DNA from 3 places in the Pseudonocardia sp. UM4_GMWB1 genome. Region 3 is predicted to be linked to each of the others. Evidence: riboswitches for the same ligand, from Rfam matches in the RefSeq annotation. Region 3 holds a riboswitch; each other region holds the start of a gene.
What was found. A riboswitch is a leader RNA that binds a small molecule or an ion and turns the genes downstream of it on or off. The one in region 3 is predicted to bind cobalamin.
Positions count from the first base shown of each region.

Region 1 (5,147 bases), 1.4 Mb from region 3:
ACTGGAACGTCGGCGTGGCGGCCGGGCTCACCGGACTGGAGGCGGCCCGGCCGAACACGTTCGCCTGGGCGAACTTCGCGCGCGCCCGGCTCGGGTGATCAGCGGATCGCGACCAGGGTCCGCCGGTCGAAGGTCTGGGTGAGCGTCCCGACCTCGGCGAACCCGGCGCCGGACAGCGCCTGCTCCCAGGCCGGTAGCGACGACCCGCCGGTGACCCGGTCGGCGAAGCGGCGCTCCCGCTCGGCGAACCCGTCGGCCAGGGCGGGCTCGTCGGCGAGCGCGTCCCACCAGGTCCGGAAGTCCTCACCGGTCGCCAGTCCCCGGTCGGTGCGCTCGACCCGCAGGGTCCGGGTCAGCTCGGCCAGGCGCGGCCGGGCGGGGTCGGCGAGCAGGGTGTCGACGTTCACGAACACCCCGCCGGGGCGCAGCACGGACGCGAGGCGCTGCGCGAGCCCGGGCAGCGCGTGCTCGGGCAGCCAGTGCAGGGCGGTGGCCGAGACGGCCGCGTCGAACGGCCCGCCGCCGACGGCGTCGGTCCACCCGGGACGCGCGAGGTCCGCGTCGACCCAGCGGACGCGCTCGCCGGTGGTCCGCCGGGCCAGCTCCAGCATGACCGGGTCGACGTCGACGCCGACCACCTCGGCACCGGTCCAGCGCGCCGCCGCGCGGGCCGCGAACGACCCGGGCCCACAGGCGAGGTCGAGCAGCCGGGCGGGGGTGCCGGCGAGCCGGTCGACGACGTCGAGCGCCAGGGCGAACAGCGCCTCCCGGTCGGGGATGTAGCGCTCCTGCTGGGCGTCCCACCGGCGCAGCCAGTGCTCGGCGTCGAGGTCCGTCCCGGTGGTCATCGCACTCTCCTGCACAACGGTGGCAACAGTGCGGCCGACGGTATCCGCGCGGACCCGTCGAACGGAAGGGACCGCCGGGCCCGTGACCGGCGACGTTCACCGTGCGTGACTCGATGGTCGTCGAAACCGGAACCGATAGGGGGGTCGATCGTGTCCGGACCCCAGATGTAGTGTCCGGGGCGCTGGTGGTTCACCGGTCCGCACGGGCCGGTGAGGCAAGAGGGAACCCGGTGGGAATCCGGGACTGCCCCGCAGCGGTGAACGGGAACGACCGCCGTCAACAGCACTGGGAGACCTCTCCCGGGAAGCGACGGCCAGTAGGTGTGTGCAGTGCGCCCGTGAGTCCGAAGACCTGCCGCCGGTGCGCGTGCCGACCGGCGCGCGCTGCTCCGGGGCCTCGTGGGACGGCGCCAGGGTGCGGTGGGCCGCCGACGACACGCCGACCCACCGCCTCCTCGTACCGCGCCCGCCCCGGAGGGACGGCGACTCGCGAGGAGAGAGCCCGTGACGGCTTCCACCGCTGCACCGGCAGCAGCACCACCGGCCCTGCGCGTCATCCGGCGCGACGGGTCCGAGACCGGGTTCGACGCCACGAAGATCTCGGTGGCGACGACCAAGGCGTTCCTGGCGGTCGAGGGGGACTCGGGCGCGGCGTCGTCGCGGCTGCACCACCTCGTGGCCGGACTGACCGACCAGGTCGTCGCGGCGCTGACCCGGCACCCGGCGCGCGCCGTGCACGTCGAGCAGATCCAGGACCAGGTCGAGCTGGCCCTGATGCGCGGAGGCCACCACAAGGTCGCCCGCTCCTACGTGCTCTACCGCGAGCAGCAGGCCCGGGCCCGCGCGCACGACGGCGGGGACACCGCCGCCGCGGACGCCCCGGTCGTGCATGTCACCCACCCCGACGGCAGCCGGGCCCCGCTGGACCGGGTCCGCGTCGCCGCGGTGCTCGACGAGGCCTGCGCCGGCGTCGAGGGCGTGACCCCGGACAGGGTGCTCGCCGAGCTGGACCGCACCGTCTACGACGGCATCACCGCCGACGAGCTGGCCCAGGCCCTCGTCCTGGCCGCGCGCACGCTGGTCGAGCGCGAGCCCGCGTACTCCCTGGTGGCCTCGCGGCTGCTGCTGGACCGGCTGCGCGCCGAGGCCGTGTCGCACCTGTCGGGCGCCCGGGAGACCCCGGACCACGCGACGATGGCCGGGCGGTACGCGGCCTACACGAAGGACTACCTGCGCCATGCCATCGCGATCGGCCTGGTCGACCCCGAGCTCGCGACCTTCGACCTGGAGCGGGTCACCGCCGCGATCCGCCCCGAGCGCGACCTGCAGATCGGCTTCCTCGGCCTGCAGACCCTCTACGACCGCTACTTCCTGCACGAGCGCGGCGTGCGCTTCGAGCTGCCGCAGGCGTTCTTCCTGCGGGTCGCGATGGGGCTGGCGGTCCGCGAGGTCGACCGCGAGGCGCGGGCGGTCGAGTTCTACGAGCTGCTGTCGCGCTTCGACTTCATGGCCTCGACCCCGACGCTGTTCAACTCGGGCACCACCCGCCCCCAGCTGTCGTCGTGCTTCCTCACCACCGTCGACGACGACCTGGAGTCGATCTTCGGCGGCTACCGCAACAACGCGCTGCTGGCGAAGTACTCCGGCGGGCTGGGCAACGACTGGACCCCGGTCCGGGGGCTCGGCGCGCACATCCGGGGCACGAACGGCGTCTCCCAGGGCGTGGTGCCGTTCCTCAAGATCGCCGGGGACACCGCCGTCGCGGTGAACCAGGGCGGCAAGCGCAAGGGCGCCGCGTGCGCCTACCTGGAGACGTGGCACGTCGACATCGAGGAGTTCCTCGACCTGCGCAAGAACACCGGCGACGACCGTCGCCGCACCCACGACATGAACACCGCGAACTGGGTGCCCGACGAGTTCCTGCGCCGCGTGCAGGCCGACGGCGAGTGGACCCTGTTCTCCCCGGACGAGGTCCCCGACCTGCACGACCTCTACGGCACCGCGTTCGCCGAGCGCTACCGCGCCTACGAGGCGGCCGCGGCGCGCGGTGAGGTGCGGGTGCACCGCACGGTGCGCGCGGTCGAGCTGTGGCGGCGGATGCTGACCATGCTGTTCGAGACCGGGCACCCGTGGATCACGTTCAAGGACCCGTGCAACCTGCGCAGCCCGCAGCAGCACGCGGGCGTGGTGCACTCGTCGAACCTGTGCACCGAGATCACCCTCAACACCCGCGCCGGCGACGAGGGCGAGGTCGCGGTCTGCAACCTCGGCTCGGTGAACCTGGCCGCGCACGTCACGCCGGACGGGCTCGACGCGGACAAGCTGCGCCGCACGGTGACCACCGCGGTGCGGATGCTCGACAACGTGGTGGACATCAACTTCTACACGATTCCCGAAGCCCGCCGGTCCAACCTGCGTCACCGCCCGGTCGGCCTGGGCATGATGGGCTTCTCCGACGCGCTGTTCACCCAGCGCATCGCGCCCGGCAGCGACGCGGCGGTGCAGTTCGCCGACCGCAGCGCGGAGGCGCTGTCGTTCCACGCGATCACCGCCTCGTCGGACCTGGCGGTCGAGCGCGGCCGCTACGCCAGCTTCGACGGGTCGCTGTGGAGCCGCGGGATCCTGCCGCTGGACTCGCTCGAGCTGCTGGCCGCGGCCCGCGGCGACGGCGAGCTCGACGTCGACCGGTCGTCCACGCTGGACTGGGCATCGCTGCGGGAGAAGGTCGTCGCACAAGGGATGCGCAACTCCAACGTCCTCGCGATCGCACCCACCGCGACGATCTCGAACATCTGCGGGGTCGGGCAGTCGATCGAGCCGATCCACCTCAACCTCTACGTGAAGTCGAACATGTCCGGCGACTTCACGGTGATCAACCCGCACCTGGTCCGCGACCTCAAGGACCGCGGGCTGTGGGACGAGGTGATGGTCGCCGACCTCAAGTACTTCGACGGGTCGCTGGCCGAGATCGACCGGGTCCCCGCCGACCTGAAGGAGCTCTACGCGACCGCGTTCGAGATCGAGCCGCGCTGGCTCGTGGCCGCCGCCTCGCGCCGGCAGAAGTGGCTGGACCAAGCGCAGTCGCTGAACCTCTACCTCGCCGCCCCCAGCGGCCGGGCGCTCGACGAGCTCTACCGCCTCGCCTGGCGCTCCGGGCTCAAGACCACCTACTACCTGCGCACCCGCGCGGCGACGTCGGTGGAGAAGTCCACCCTCACCGGCACCGACGGCCGGCTGACCGGCGTGCCGAGCACCCCGGCCGCCGCCCCCGCCGCGTCGCCCACGGCCGGGGTGCCCGCGGTCCCGGCCACCACCGTGCCCGCCACCGCCGTGCCCGCCACCGCCGTGCCCGCCACCGCCCCCGACCTCGATCCGGGCCGTGCCTGCTCGGTCGACGACCCCGACTGCGAGGCCTGCCAGTGACCACTCTGCAGCCCACCGGAAGCACCGAGAACGCCAGTGGCCTGGGCGAGATCGCCCGCGGCGCCGCCCCGATCGACGCCGACGACAAGCGAATGATCAACGCGCGCGCCGACGTCAATCAGCTCCTGCCGCTGAAGTACACCTGGGCCTGGGAGAAGTACCTGGCCGGCTGCGCCAACCACTGGATGCCGACCGAGGTCGCCATGCAGGCCGACATCGCGCTGTGGCGCTCCCCCGGCGGGCTCACCGACGACGAGCGCCTCATGCTCACCCGCAACCTCGGGTTCTTCGCCACCGCGGAGTCGCTGGTCGCGAACAACATCGTGCTCGCGGTGTACCGCCACCTCACCAACCCCGAGTGCCGGCAGTACCTGCTGCGGCAGTCGTTCGAGGAGGCCGTGCACACCCACACGTTCCAGTACGTGTGCGAGTCGCTCGGGCTCGACGAGGGGGCGCTGTTCAACGCGTACCGCGAGGTCCCCTCGATCACCGAGAAGGACGCCTGGGCGCTGCGCTGGACCCGGGCCCTGTCCGACCCGGACTTCCGGACCGGCACCCCGGAGAACGACCGCGCGTTCCTGCGTGACCTCGTCGCGTTCTACGTGGTGTTCGAGGGCATGTGGTTCTACACCGGGTTCGCGCAGATCCTCGCGCTCGGCCGGCGCAACAAGATGGTGGGCATCGCCGAGCAGTACCAGTACATCCTGCGGGACGAGTCGATCCACCTGAACTTCGGCATCGACTGCATCAACCAGATCAAGATCGAGAACCCGCACCTCTGGACGGCCGACTTCGCCGCAGAGATCCGGACGATGCTGCACGAGGCGTGTGAGCTGGAGGTCGCCTACGCCCGCGACACCATGCCCCGCGGGATGC
Region 1 is NZ_QJPN01000001.1:1,058,505-1,063,651, reverse strand. Features, by position in the region: gene DMP15_RS05240 (ABC transporter substrate-binding protein) at 1-98, shown strand, start outside; gene DMP15_RS05235 (class I SAM-dependent methyltransferase) at 99-848, opposite strand; cobalamin riboswitch at 1,018-1,222, shown strand; gene DMP15_RS05230 (ribonucleoside-diphosphate reductase subunit alpha) at 1,353-4,271, shown strand; gene DMP15_RS05225 (ribonucleotide-diphosphate reductase subunit beta) at 4,277-5,147, shown strand, end outside.
Region 1: it holds a riboswitch for cobalamin, as region 3 does, so the genes downstream of both, DMP15_RS05230 (ribonucleoside-diphosphate reductase subunit alpha) here and DMP15_RS11955 (hypothetical protein) in region 3, are expected to answer to the same signal.

Region 2 (5,147 bases), 1.4 Mb from region 3:
GTCTTCTTCGACCTGACGATCTCCAGCTCGCGGGAGGCCGACGGGTAGTCGAGGAACAGGTGCAGGCAGCGGCGCTTGAGCGCGGCGGCGAGGTCGCGGGTGTTGTTCGAGGTCAGCAGCACGTACGGGCGCTGCTCGGCGACGAAGGTGCCGATCTCGGGCACGGAGATCTGGAACTCGCCCAGGGTCTCCAGCAGGACGGCCTCCAGGGCCTCGTCGGCGCGGTCGACCTCGTCGATCAGCAGCACGACGGGCTGTTCGGAGCGGATGGCCTCCAGCAGCGGGCGCGGGGCGAGGAAGCGCTCGGAGAAGAACACGCTCTCCTGGGACCCGATGCGGTCGACCGCGGAGGCGAGGTCGGGTGCGTCCTCGACGAGCTGCCCGATCTTCTCGCGGAGGATCTGGGTGTACATGAGCTGCTTGCCGTAGTCCCACTCGTACAGGGCCTTGGTCTCGTCCTGGCCCTCGTAGCACTGCAGGCGCAGCAGCCGGCGCCCGGTGGCGACGGCGAGCATCTTCGCCAGCTCGGTCTTGCCGACCCCGGCGGGCCCCTCCAGCAGCAGCGGCTTGTCCAGCCGGGTCAGCAGGAACACCGTCGTGGCCAGGCGGGTGTCGGCGATGTAGCCCTGCTCCCGCAGGGTCTCGATCACCTGGTCGACGGACTCGAACGGACCGGTCGAGGCGACGGCGTCCGCCGCCTCGGTCACAGTGGGGACGACAGCCTCGGACACGCGGATATCTCCTTCGCGGGCCGCACCGGCTCTGGTGCGGAGAGAGCGGGGCCGCAGCCAGCGGGCCCACCCACCCGAGTATCACCTCGGATGGCTGGGCCCGCTGGTGCGACGGTGGACGTACTGACCTGCGGATCAGGTCAGCAGGTCGTCCAGGTCACCGTTGATGGAGTGGTCGACGACCGGGCGGACGGTCTCGAACGTGCACTCCTTCGGGTTGCCCGGGGTGCAGGCGTCGCCGAGGACGTGGTTGGTGATCCGGTCGACGTCGGCCGCGTCACCGACGATGGTGGGCGCGTTCTCGTAGAACTTGGTCGGGCCGGTGCCCAGCCGGTTCTTCGAGTAGGTGTCCTGCTTGACGTCGGCGAACTTCTCCGGGATGCCCACGTCGCGCAGCAGCCGGATGGAGGCGGCGAGCGCGGCGTCGGCGGCCTGCGGCTTGGTCATGCCGCGGGTGTCGACCCCCATCGCCTCGGCGATGTCGGCGAAGCGCTCGTACACGACGGGCATGTTGAACGCCCACACGCGGGGCAGCGCGATGGCGTTGTTCAGGCCGTGGTGGGTGTCGTAGAACGCCGACACCGCGTGGCTGATCGAGTGGATGATGCCGAGGCCACCGGAGTTGAACGCCTGGGCGGCGATGTACTGCGCGTACATCATGCCCTCGCGGCCGGAGAGCTCCTGGCCGTTCCAGACGGCCTTGCGCAGGTTCTGCGAGGTCAGCTTGATCGCGTGCAGCGCGTTGCCCAGCGACGGCTGGAAGTCCAGCCGCGAGACGTAGGGCTCCGAGGCGTGCGCGAGCACGTCGAACCCGCACTGCGCGGTGTAGTCGATCGGGCAGTCGTAGTAGAGCACCGGGTCGTCGATCGCCAGGGTGGTGACCGAGGCGTCGTCGAACGCGACGTACTTGTGCGGGTTGTCGGGGTCGGTCGTGGTGTCGGTGATGACGTAGGCCCACGAGGTCTCCGAGCCGGTGCCGGCCGTGGTGGAGACCGCGATGTGCGGCGGGTTGGCCGGGTTCTCGGACTTGTTGAAGCCCTCGAACTCGTTGACGTTGCGGCCGTCGTGCGCGACCGAGATGCGCGCGCCCTTGCAGGCGTCGTGCGAGGAGCCGCCGCCGATGGAGACGAACGAGTCGCAGTTGTTCTGCTGGTAGAGGCCCACAGCGTCCATGACGTTGTAGTCCTTGGGGTTCGACTCGACCTTGTCGTACAGCACGACCTCGAGGCCGTGGTACTTCATCGACTCGACGATCTTGTGGACGATGTCGGTGCCCCGCAGGCCCGACGTCATGACCAGGGTCTTCTTGAAGCCCAGCTTCAGGGCCTCCGGGCCGATGAGCTCGTGCGACCCCGGACCCATGAGCGCACGGGGGAACGGGTGGAACTCCTTGATGGGGAACGGCTTGAGCAGCTCGTCTACCTGCATGTCAGCCCTTTCTGAGGCAGGTGGATGGGTCGAGACCGCACGCTATGACCCCTGTGGCCGCGGGCACAGGGGTCATCGCCATTACCCCTCGGGAGACCGGGCAGGTTCCCCCTCCGAACGGAGGGGAGCAGGGTGAGGTCGCCCTCGACCCGGTCGCCGGGGAGGGCGTGGCAGTACTGCCAATGTATGGCAACAGGGACAGCTCGGCAACAGTCTGCACGGCCGGGGCCGCGGTAGTGTCGGCTCGCCGACGGTTCGTGCCGGTCCGATAACGGGCGTCACGAGGCAAGAGGGAACCCGGTGGGAATCCGGGACTGCCCCGCAGCGGTGAACGGGAACGACCGCCGTCAACAGCACTGGGAGCGATCCCGGGAAGCGACGGCCAGTAGGAGCGTGCAGTGCGCCCGTGAGTCCGAAGACCTGCCGCCGGTGCGTGCGCCGTCCGGCGTGCGCGGATCCGTGGCCTCGCGGGAGGGCCGGGCGGACGACCGGGCACCGTCGTGCCCGGCGGTCGCAGGCGCCCCGTGCCGGCGACGGGTCCTCCACCGCACTCGCGAGGAGAGAGGGCCGTGAGCATTCCTTCCAGCAGCACCATCGGCAGCACCGTCCTGGGGTACCCCAGGATCGGACCGGACCGGGAGCTCAAGCGGGCGACCGAGTCGTACTGGGCCGGGCGGACCGACGCGTCCGCACTACGCGACGTCGCCGCCGGGCTGCGCCGCGACACCTGGACCGGGCTGCGCGACGCCGGGCTCGGCTCGGTGCCGGGCAACACGTTCTCGTTCTACGACCACGTCGGAGACACCGCGCTGGCGGTCGGGGCGGTGCCGGAGCGCTTCGCCCGCGTCACCGACCCGCTGGAGCGGCTGTTCGCGATGGCCCGCGGCCGCACCGGCGCCCCGGCCTGCGAGATGACCAAGTGGTTCGACACGAACTACCACTACCTGGTCCCCGAGGTCGGCCCGGACACCCGGCTCGCGCCGGGCAGCCGCAAGGCCCTCGACGAGTTCTGCGAGGCCCTGCGCAGCGGGATCACCACCCGTCCGGTGCTGGTCGGGCCGGTGACCTTCCTGCTGCTGTCCAAGCCGGCCGGCGGCGCACCGGCGGGCTTCCGCCCGCTGGACCTGCTCGGACCGCTGGTCGAGGTCTACCGCGACCTGCTCGCCGAGCTCGCCGAGGCGGGAGCGGAGTGGGTGCAGCTCGACGAGCCCGCCTTCGCCGCCGACCGGACGCCGGAGGAGGTCGCGGCGCTGCGCCGGGCCTACGACCGGCTCGCCTCGGCGACCCGGCGGCCCAAGATCCTCGTCGCGTCGTACTTCGGGGAGCTGGGACCCGCCCTGCCCGCGCTCGCCGCCACGGCCGTCGAGGGGCTGGCGCTCGACCTCGTCGCGGGGGCCACCGACCTGGACGCCCTCGATGCGGGAGACCCGGCGGTCCCGGGGCTGGACCGGAAGGTGGTGCTGGCCGGCGTCGTCGACGGGCGCAACGTGTGGCGCACCGACCTGGACCGGGCACTGGCGACGGCGCAGCGGCTGGTCGGCGTGGCGGGGCGGGTCGAGGTCTCGACGTCGTGCTCGTTGCTGCACGTCCCCTACGACCTGACCGCGGAGACGGCTCTGCCCGGCGACGTCGTCGACATGCTGGCGTTCGCCCGGCAGAAGGTCACCGAGGTCGTGCTGCTCGGGCGGGCCCTGCGCGAGGGACCCGACGCGGTCGCGGCGGAGCTCGACGCCGCACGGGCCGTCCGGGAGCGGGTCGCCGCCACCGCGCGCCGCGACGAGCGGGTGCGGTCCCGGCTCGACGCGCTCGGCCCCGACCACTACCGGCGCAGTCACGGCGACGTCCGGGCGACGGTCCAGCGCGCGGCGCTCGGCCTGCCCGTCGTTCCCACGACGACGATCGGTTCTTTCCCGCAGACCGCGCAGATCCGGCGCGACCGGGCCGCGCACCGCTCCGGTGTGATCGACACCGGCACCTACGCCGAGCGGATGCGCCAGGAGATCGTCCGCGTGGTGCGGCTGCAGGAGGACATCGGGCTCGACGTCCTGGTGCACGGTGAGCCCGAGCGCAACGACATGGTCCAGTACTTCGCCGAGCACCTCGACGGCTTCGCCACCACCGAGCACGGCTGGGTGCAGTCCTACGGCTCGCGGTGCGTGCGCCCGCCGATCCTGCACTCGGACGTGTCCCGGCCCCGGCCGATCACGGTGGAGTGGGCGCGGTTCGCCCAGTCGCTGTCCGACGCGCTGGTCAAGGGGATGCTGACCGGCCCGGTGACGATCCTGGCCTGGTCGTTCGTGCGTGACGACCAGCCGCTGGGTGACACCGCCCGGCAGGTGGGGCTGGCCCTGCGCGACGAGGTAGGAGACCTGGAGGCCGCCGGGATCCGGATCATCCAGGTCGACGAGCCCGCGCTGCGCGAGCTGCTGCCCCTGCACGAGCGGGACCGGCCCGGGTACCTGGACTGGGCGGTGGACGCGTTCCGGCTGGCCGTCGGGGCCGTCGCCGACGCCACCCAGATCCACACCCACCTCTGCTATTCCGAGTTCGGCGAGGTGGTGGGGGCGATCGACGGGCTCGACGCCGACGTCACCACCGTCGAGGCGGCCCGGTCGCGGATGGAGGTGCTGGCCGACCTCGGACCGGGGGTCCCGCGCGGGCTCGGCCCGGGCGTCTACGACGTCCACTCACCCGAGGTGCCCGGCACCGACGAGCTGGTCGAGCAGCTCGGCGCGGCCCTGCGCCACATCGGACCGGACCGGCTGTGGGCCAACCCGGACTGCGGGCTGAAGACCCGCGGTGAGGCGGAGACGGTGGCGGCCCTGACCAACCTGGTCGCCGCGGCCCGCCTGGTCCGGGACTCGGCGACGACCGGCTGAGCCCGCGTCGCGACGCCCCGCGGCTCCCCGGCCGCGGGGCGTTGCTCACGCGCCATTGATTGAACAGATGATCAGATGTAGTCATATGGAGTGTTCGCACGAAAGATGG
Region 2 is NZ_QJPN01000001.1:1,048,565-1,053,711, forward strand. Features, by position in the region: gene DMP15_RS05185 (AAA family ATPase) at 1-731, opposite strand, end outside; gene mdo (NDMA-dependent methanol dehydrogenase) at 867-2,159, opposite strand; cobalamin riboswitch at 2,394-2,601, shown strand; gene metE (5-methyltetrahydropteroyltriglutamate--homocysteine S-methyltransferase) at 2,729-5,038, shown strand; gene DMP15_RS05200 (ABC transporter substrate-binding protein) at 5,129-5,147, shown strand, end outside.
Region 2: it holds a riboswitch for cobalamin, as region 3 does, so the genes downstream of both, metE (5-methyltetrahydropteroyltriglutamate--homocysteine S-methyltransferase) here and DMP15_RS11955 (hypothetical protein) in region 3, are expected to answer to the same signal.

Region 3 (5,147 bases):
GTGCTCGAGCCGGTGTCGGTCGACGAGGCGTTCGTGGAGCCGCCCGACCTCGTGGGGGCCTCCCCGGACCGGGTGCGGGAGTGGGGCACCCGGCTGCGCGGCGCGGTGCGCGAGCGCACCGGGCTGCCCGCCTCGGTGGGGGCCGGGTCGGGCAAGCAGGTCGCGAAGATCGCCTCCGAGCTGGCCAAGCCGGACGGGCTGCGGGTGATCGCCCACGCCGAGCAGGCCGCCGTGCTCGACCCGCTCCCGGTGCGGTCGCTCTGGGGCATCGGACCGGTCTCCGGCGAGGCGCTGCGGAAGATCGGGATCGAGACGATCGGACAGCTCGCCGCGATGGACGCCCGCGAGGTCGCCGGGGTGCTGGGCGGTGCCGTCGGGTCCGAGCTGCACCGCCTGGCCCGCGGTGTCGACGACCGTCCGGTCGCCCCGCGCGGCGCGGCCAAGCAGATCAGCGCGGAGACGACCTTCGACACCGACCTGACCGCGATGAGCGCGGTGCACACCGCGGTGGAGTCGATCTGCGTCGCCGTGCACCGGCGCCTGGTCGCCGACGGCCGGACCGCCCGCACCGTCACGGTGAAGGCGCGGACCGGGGACTTCGCCACCCACACCCGGTCCGAGACGACCCCCTTCGGGACCCGGGACCTGGCGACCCTGGTCGCGGTGGCCCGACGGCTGGCCGAGGGCGCCGTCGGCGAGGGCGGGGTGCGGCTGCTGGGGGTGTCGGTGTCCGGCTTCGGCGACGAGCCGCCACTGGCGCTGTTCGACGCGGTGCCCTCGGAGAGCGGGTGGACGACGGCCCAGGCCCCCGACTCACCGCCCGCGACCGCCGGCCCGGCCGCCGCGGCGGGGGCGACCGTGCTCGACGCATCCCCGGAGAACGACGCAGCCGGCGGGGCCGGCGCGACCGAGGAGCCCGGCGACGCGGTCGGGCCGCTCCGCCCGGACCGGCCCGACCGCGAACCCAACCCGGACCGGCCGTGGCGCGCCGGCGACGACGTCGCCCACCCCGAGCACGGCCACGGCTGGGTCCAGGGCGCCGGGCACGGGCGGGTCACCGTGCGGTTCGAGACCGCGCTCACCGGCCCCGGACGCACCCGCACGTTCGACGCCGCCGACCCGGACCTCACCCGGGCCGACCCGCTGGGCAGCTGGCGGGCCTGAGCCCGGGCCCCGGGTGGGTTCAGCCGATCAGCGGGCTGCGGTGCGGCGGTGCGACGCGGCTGCCCTCGGCGATCCGGGCGCGCAGCGCGGGAGCGGTGCGGGCCAGCCCGTCGAGGACGGCGCCGAGCGCGGCGTCGGCCGCGGGGTCGCCCCCGACCAGCAGCACCGCGGCCTCGGCGGGCCCGGCGGCGGCCCAGGCCCCGATCCGGGCGACGGCGTCGCGCGGCGTGACCGGCTCGACCCGCCACGCCTCGGCGTAGAACAGGGCGGTCGACTCGGCCTGCGGGAAGGCGAAGACCGTCCCGGCCTCCGCCAGCAGGTCGTGCGCACCCGTGCGGGGCGCGTCGTCGCCGGACGGATCGGTACCGAGCACCACCAGGTCGTGGCTCATCGCATGTCCTCCTCGAGGGTCCGCGCCCTCATCAGTGGGAATCCGCGACGACGGGCAGTGTCCTGGCTCCCGGATCGGTACGCCCTCCCCGGCCTTCCCACCCTCGCGGGCGGTGGCGCCGGTGTGGGGAGGGCACTCCCCGGTGACAGTGGCGGGACCGCGCCGGACTCGCACCGGCTTCCTGTTCGTCGTCGGCCGGAGCCCATCACGCGACCGGGTCAGCGGTCAACCGTCCCGCGCCCGGCCACTCCCCGCAGATGGTCGAGCAGGTCGTGCTCGGTCAGCGTCCCGAGCAGCGGCCCGTCCGGCCCCTCCCGCACGGGCAGCGCCGCACCCCGGTGCGCGGCGAGCACCCCGAGGACGTCGTGCACGGAGCCGTCCGGGTCCAGGACGGGCAGCTCCGGGTCGGGCGTCGTGCCGTCGGCGGGCCGCATCACCTGGGCGACGACGACCCGGCGCAGCGCCTCGTCGGTCGGGGTGTCGGCGGCGAGGTCGATCCCGCGTCGCAGCAGCTTGAGCGTGTAGATGTTGTCCCGCGACACCAGGTTGGACAGGCCGGTTGCCAGGACGACGGCGGCCATCAGCGGCAGGATCAGGGCGTAGTCGCCGGTGAGCTCGAACACGATGAGCACCGCGGTGATCGGGGCGTGCGCGGCCCCCGCGAACACCGCCGCCATGCCGACCAGGCCGAACGCGCCGGGGTGCAGGTCGAGCGCCGGGAACAGGGCCGCGGCGGCGTAGCCGAAAGCGGTCCCGGCGGTGCCGCCGACGAACAGCGACGGCGCGAAGACCCCGCCGGACCCGCCGATGCCGATGGTGAGACTGGAGGCGAGGATCTTCCCGACGACGAGCAGGAGCAGGAACCCGACGACGTACCGGCCGCCGATCGCGGCCTCCAGCACCGGGTAGCCCACGCCGTACATCTGGGGCAGCGCCAGCAGCAGCCCGCCGAGCAGCAGCCCGCCGACGGCCGGGCGCAGCCATTCCGGGCCGCGCCAGACGGCGTCGCAGGCGTCCTCGACGGCGTAGAGGATGCGGGCGAAGGCCCAGCCCAGCAGCCCGGCGAGCAGCCCGAGCAGCGCATAGAGCGGCAGCTGGGCGGGGCTGCCCAGGTCGAAGTGCGGCAGGGTCAGGATCGCGCGGTCCCCGGCGATCACCTCGGCGACGACGTTCGCGACCACGGAGCTGATCACCAGCACGCCGAAGGCCTCGGCGCTGAACGACCGCAGGATCAGCTCCAGGCCGAACACCACCCCGGAGATCGGGGCGTCGAACGTCGCGGAGATCCCGCCCGCGGCGCCGCAGGCGACCATCAGGACCAGCCGGGTGGCGGGCACCCGCAGCCACTGCCCGATGGCCGAGCCGAGCGCGGAGCCGATCTGCACGATCGGGCCCTCCCGGCCGACGGAGCCGCCGGTGCCGATGCAGATCCCCGACGCGAGCGCCTTCACCGCGGCGACGGTGGCCGGGATCCGCCCGCCCCGGCGCGCGACGGCGAGCATCACCTCCGGCACCCCGTGCCCGCGGGCCTCCGGCGCGAACCGCTGGACCAGCGGGCCGTACACGAGGCCGCCGAGCACCGGGGCGACGAGCAGGAACCAGACCCCCAGCCCGGGCAGGTGCGGCGAGGCGACCCGGCCGGCGTCGGAGAAGTCCTCCCGGCCGGTGACCAGCCAGGTGACACCGAGGATCAGCTCGTGGAACAGCACCGACCCGATGCCGGCACCGATCCCGATGACCGTCGCCAGGCCGACGAGCCCCGGCCGGGTGCCGACGAGCGCGCGGTGCAGCGCGCGGACCGCGGTCACCGGGCACCGTCCTCGGCGGGCACGGGCGCGACGGCCCAGTCGGTCTCGCCGACCTCGCCCGCGGCCTCCGCGAAGCGGCGCAGCGCGTCGCGGACCGCGGTGCGCTCGGCGGCGGGCAGCGTCGCGAGCAGCCGGTGCATCTCGGCGCGGCGCAGCCGGGTGACCTCGTCGACGAGCGCCCGCCCGGCCGGGCTGAGCGCGACGGCGACCTCGCGGCGGTCGTCACTGGTGCGGGTGCGCGCGACGAGGCCGCGGGTCACCAGCCGGTCGCACATCCGGGTCGCCGTCGACGCCGACACGGTCAGCGCCCTGGCCAGGTCGGCCGGTCGCCGGGTGCCGTACTGGGCCAGCACGACGAGCGCGCGGTACTGGGGCAGGGTCACGTCGCCGGCCGTGTCACCGCCGGTGTGCTCGCCCGCGGCGGCCAGGGACCGGGCCACCACGGAGAGCATCGCCCGGCTCGCGGTCATCACCGCGTCGACGACGTCATCGATCTCGTCCGTCACGCCCGCGATCGTTGCATATTGCAAACTTGCAATGTGCAACGAGTTGCCGGGGTCACCCCCCGACGGGCGCCTGCAACCCCGCGACGGGCCCGATCACGACGATCGCCGGCGGGCTGATCTCCTGCTCGGCCGCGACCTGCTCGGCGGTCTCCAGGGTGGCGCGCACCGATCGCTCGATCCGGGTGGTGCCGTCCTGCACGATCAGGACCGGGGTGTCGGCGGGCCGGCCGTGGGAGATCAGCGCCTCGGCGAACTTCCCGAGCCGCTCCACGGCCATCATCAACACGATCGTGCCGGTCATCCGGCCCAGCGCGGTCCAGTCGGTGAGGCTGCGCGGGTCACCCGGCGCGACGTGCCCGGACACGACGACGATCTCGTGCGCGACCCCGCGGTGACTCACCGGCGTGCCGGCGACGGCCGGTGCGGCGAAGGCGCTGGTGATGCCCGGGACGACGGTCACCGGCACCCCGGCCGCGGCGCACGCCTGGACCTCCTCGAACCCGCGGCCGTAGACGAACGGGTCGCCGCCCTTGAGGCGGACCACGAACTTCCCGGCCCGGGCGTGGGAGATGAGCAGCTCGTTGATCCGCTCCTGGGCCATGGCGCGGCCGTAGGGGATCTTGGAGGCGTCGATGACCTCGACCTCGGGGGACAGCTCGTCGAGGATGTCGCGCGGGCCGAGCCGGTCGGCGACGACGACCTCGGCGCGGGACAGCAGCCGCCGTCCGCGCACGGTGATCAGCTCCGGGTCGCCCGGACCGCCACCGACCAACGCGACACCGGCCTGCGGGGGCTCGGCCGACTCGTCGACGACACCGGCGGCCAGCGCCTCGACCAGCGCGGTGCGCACGGCCGCGGACCGCCGGTGCGCGCCCCGGGCCAGCACGCCGACGGTGAGCCCGTCGTAGCCGCCGGTGGCAGGGGTGACCGCGGTGCCCTTGTCGCCGTCGTCGGCGCGGACGCAGAACACGCGGTCCCGCTCGGCCTCGGCGACGACGGCGGCGTTGGTCGCGGCCTCGTCGGTGGCGGCGATCGCGTACCAGGCGCCGGCGAGGTCGCCGTCGGTCCAGCGGCGGGCCGTCCAGGTGATCTCCCCGGCCGAGGCCATGCCCTCGACCGCCGGGGTGACCTCGGGCGAGACGACCTCGACGACCGCTCCCGCGGCGATCAGGCGGGCGACACGGCGCTGGGCGACCTGTCCCCCACCGACGACGACGGCCCGGCGGCCGGCCAGGTCCAGCCCGACCAGGTACTGCTCGTGGTGCGCGTTCAACGACG
Region 3 is NZ_QJPN01000001.1:2,454,464-2,459,610, reverse strand. Features, by position in the region: gene DMP15_RS11960 (DNA polymerase IV) at 1-1,164, shown strand, start outside; gene DMP15_RS11955 (hypothetical protein) at 1,184-1,555, opposite strand; cobalamin riboswitch at 1,591-1,776, opposite strand; gene DMP15_RS11950 (chloride channel protein) at 1,774-3,363, opposite strand; gene DMP15_RS11945 (MarR family winged helix-turn-helix transcriptional regulator) at 3,360-3,869, opposite strand; gene cobA (uroporphyrinogen-III C-methyltransferase) at 3,922-5,142, opposite strand; gene DMP15_RS11935 (cobalamin biosynthesis protein) at 5,139-5,147, opposite strand, start outside.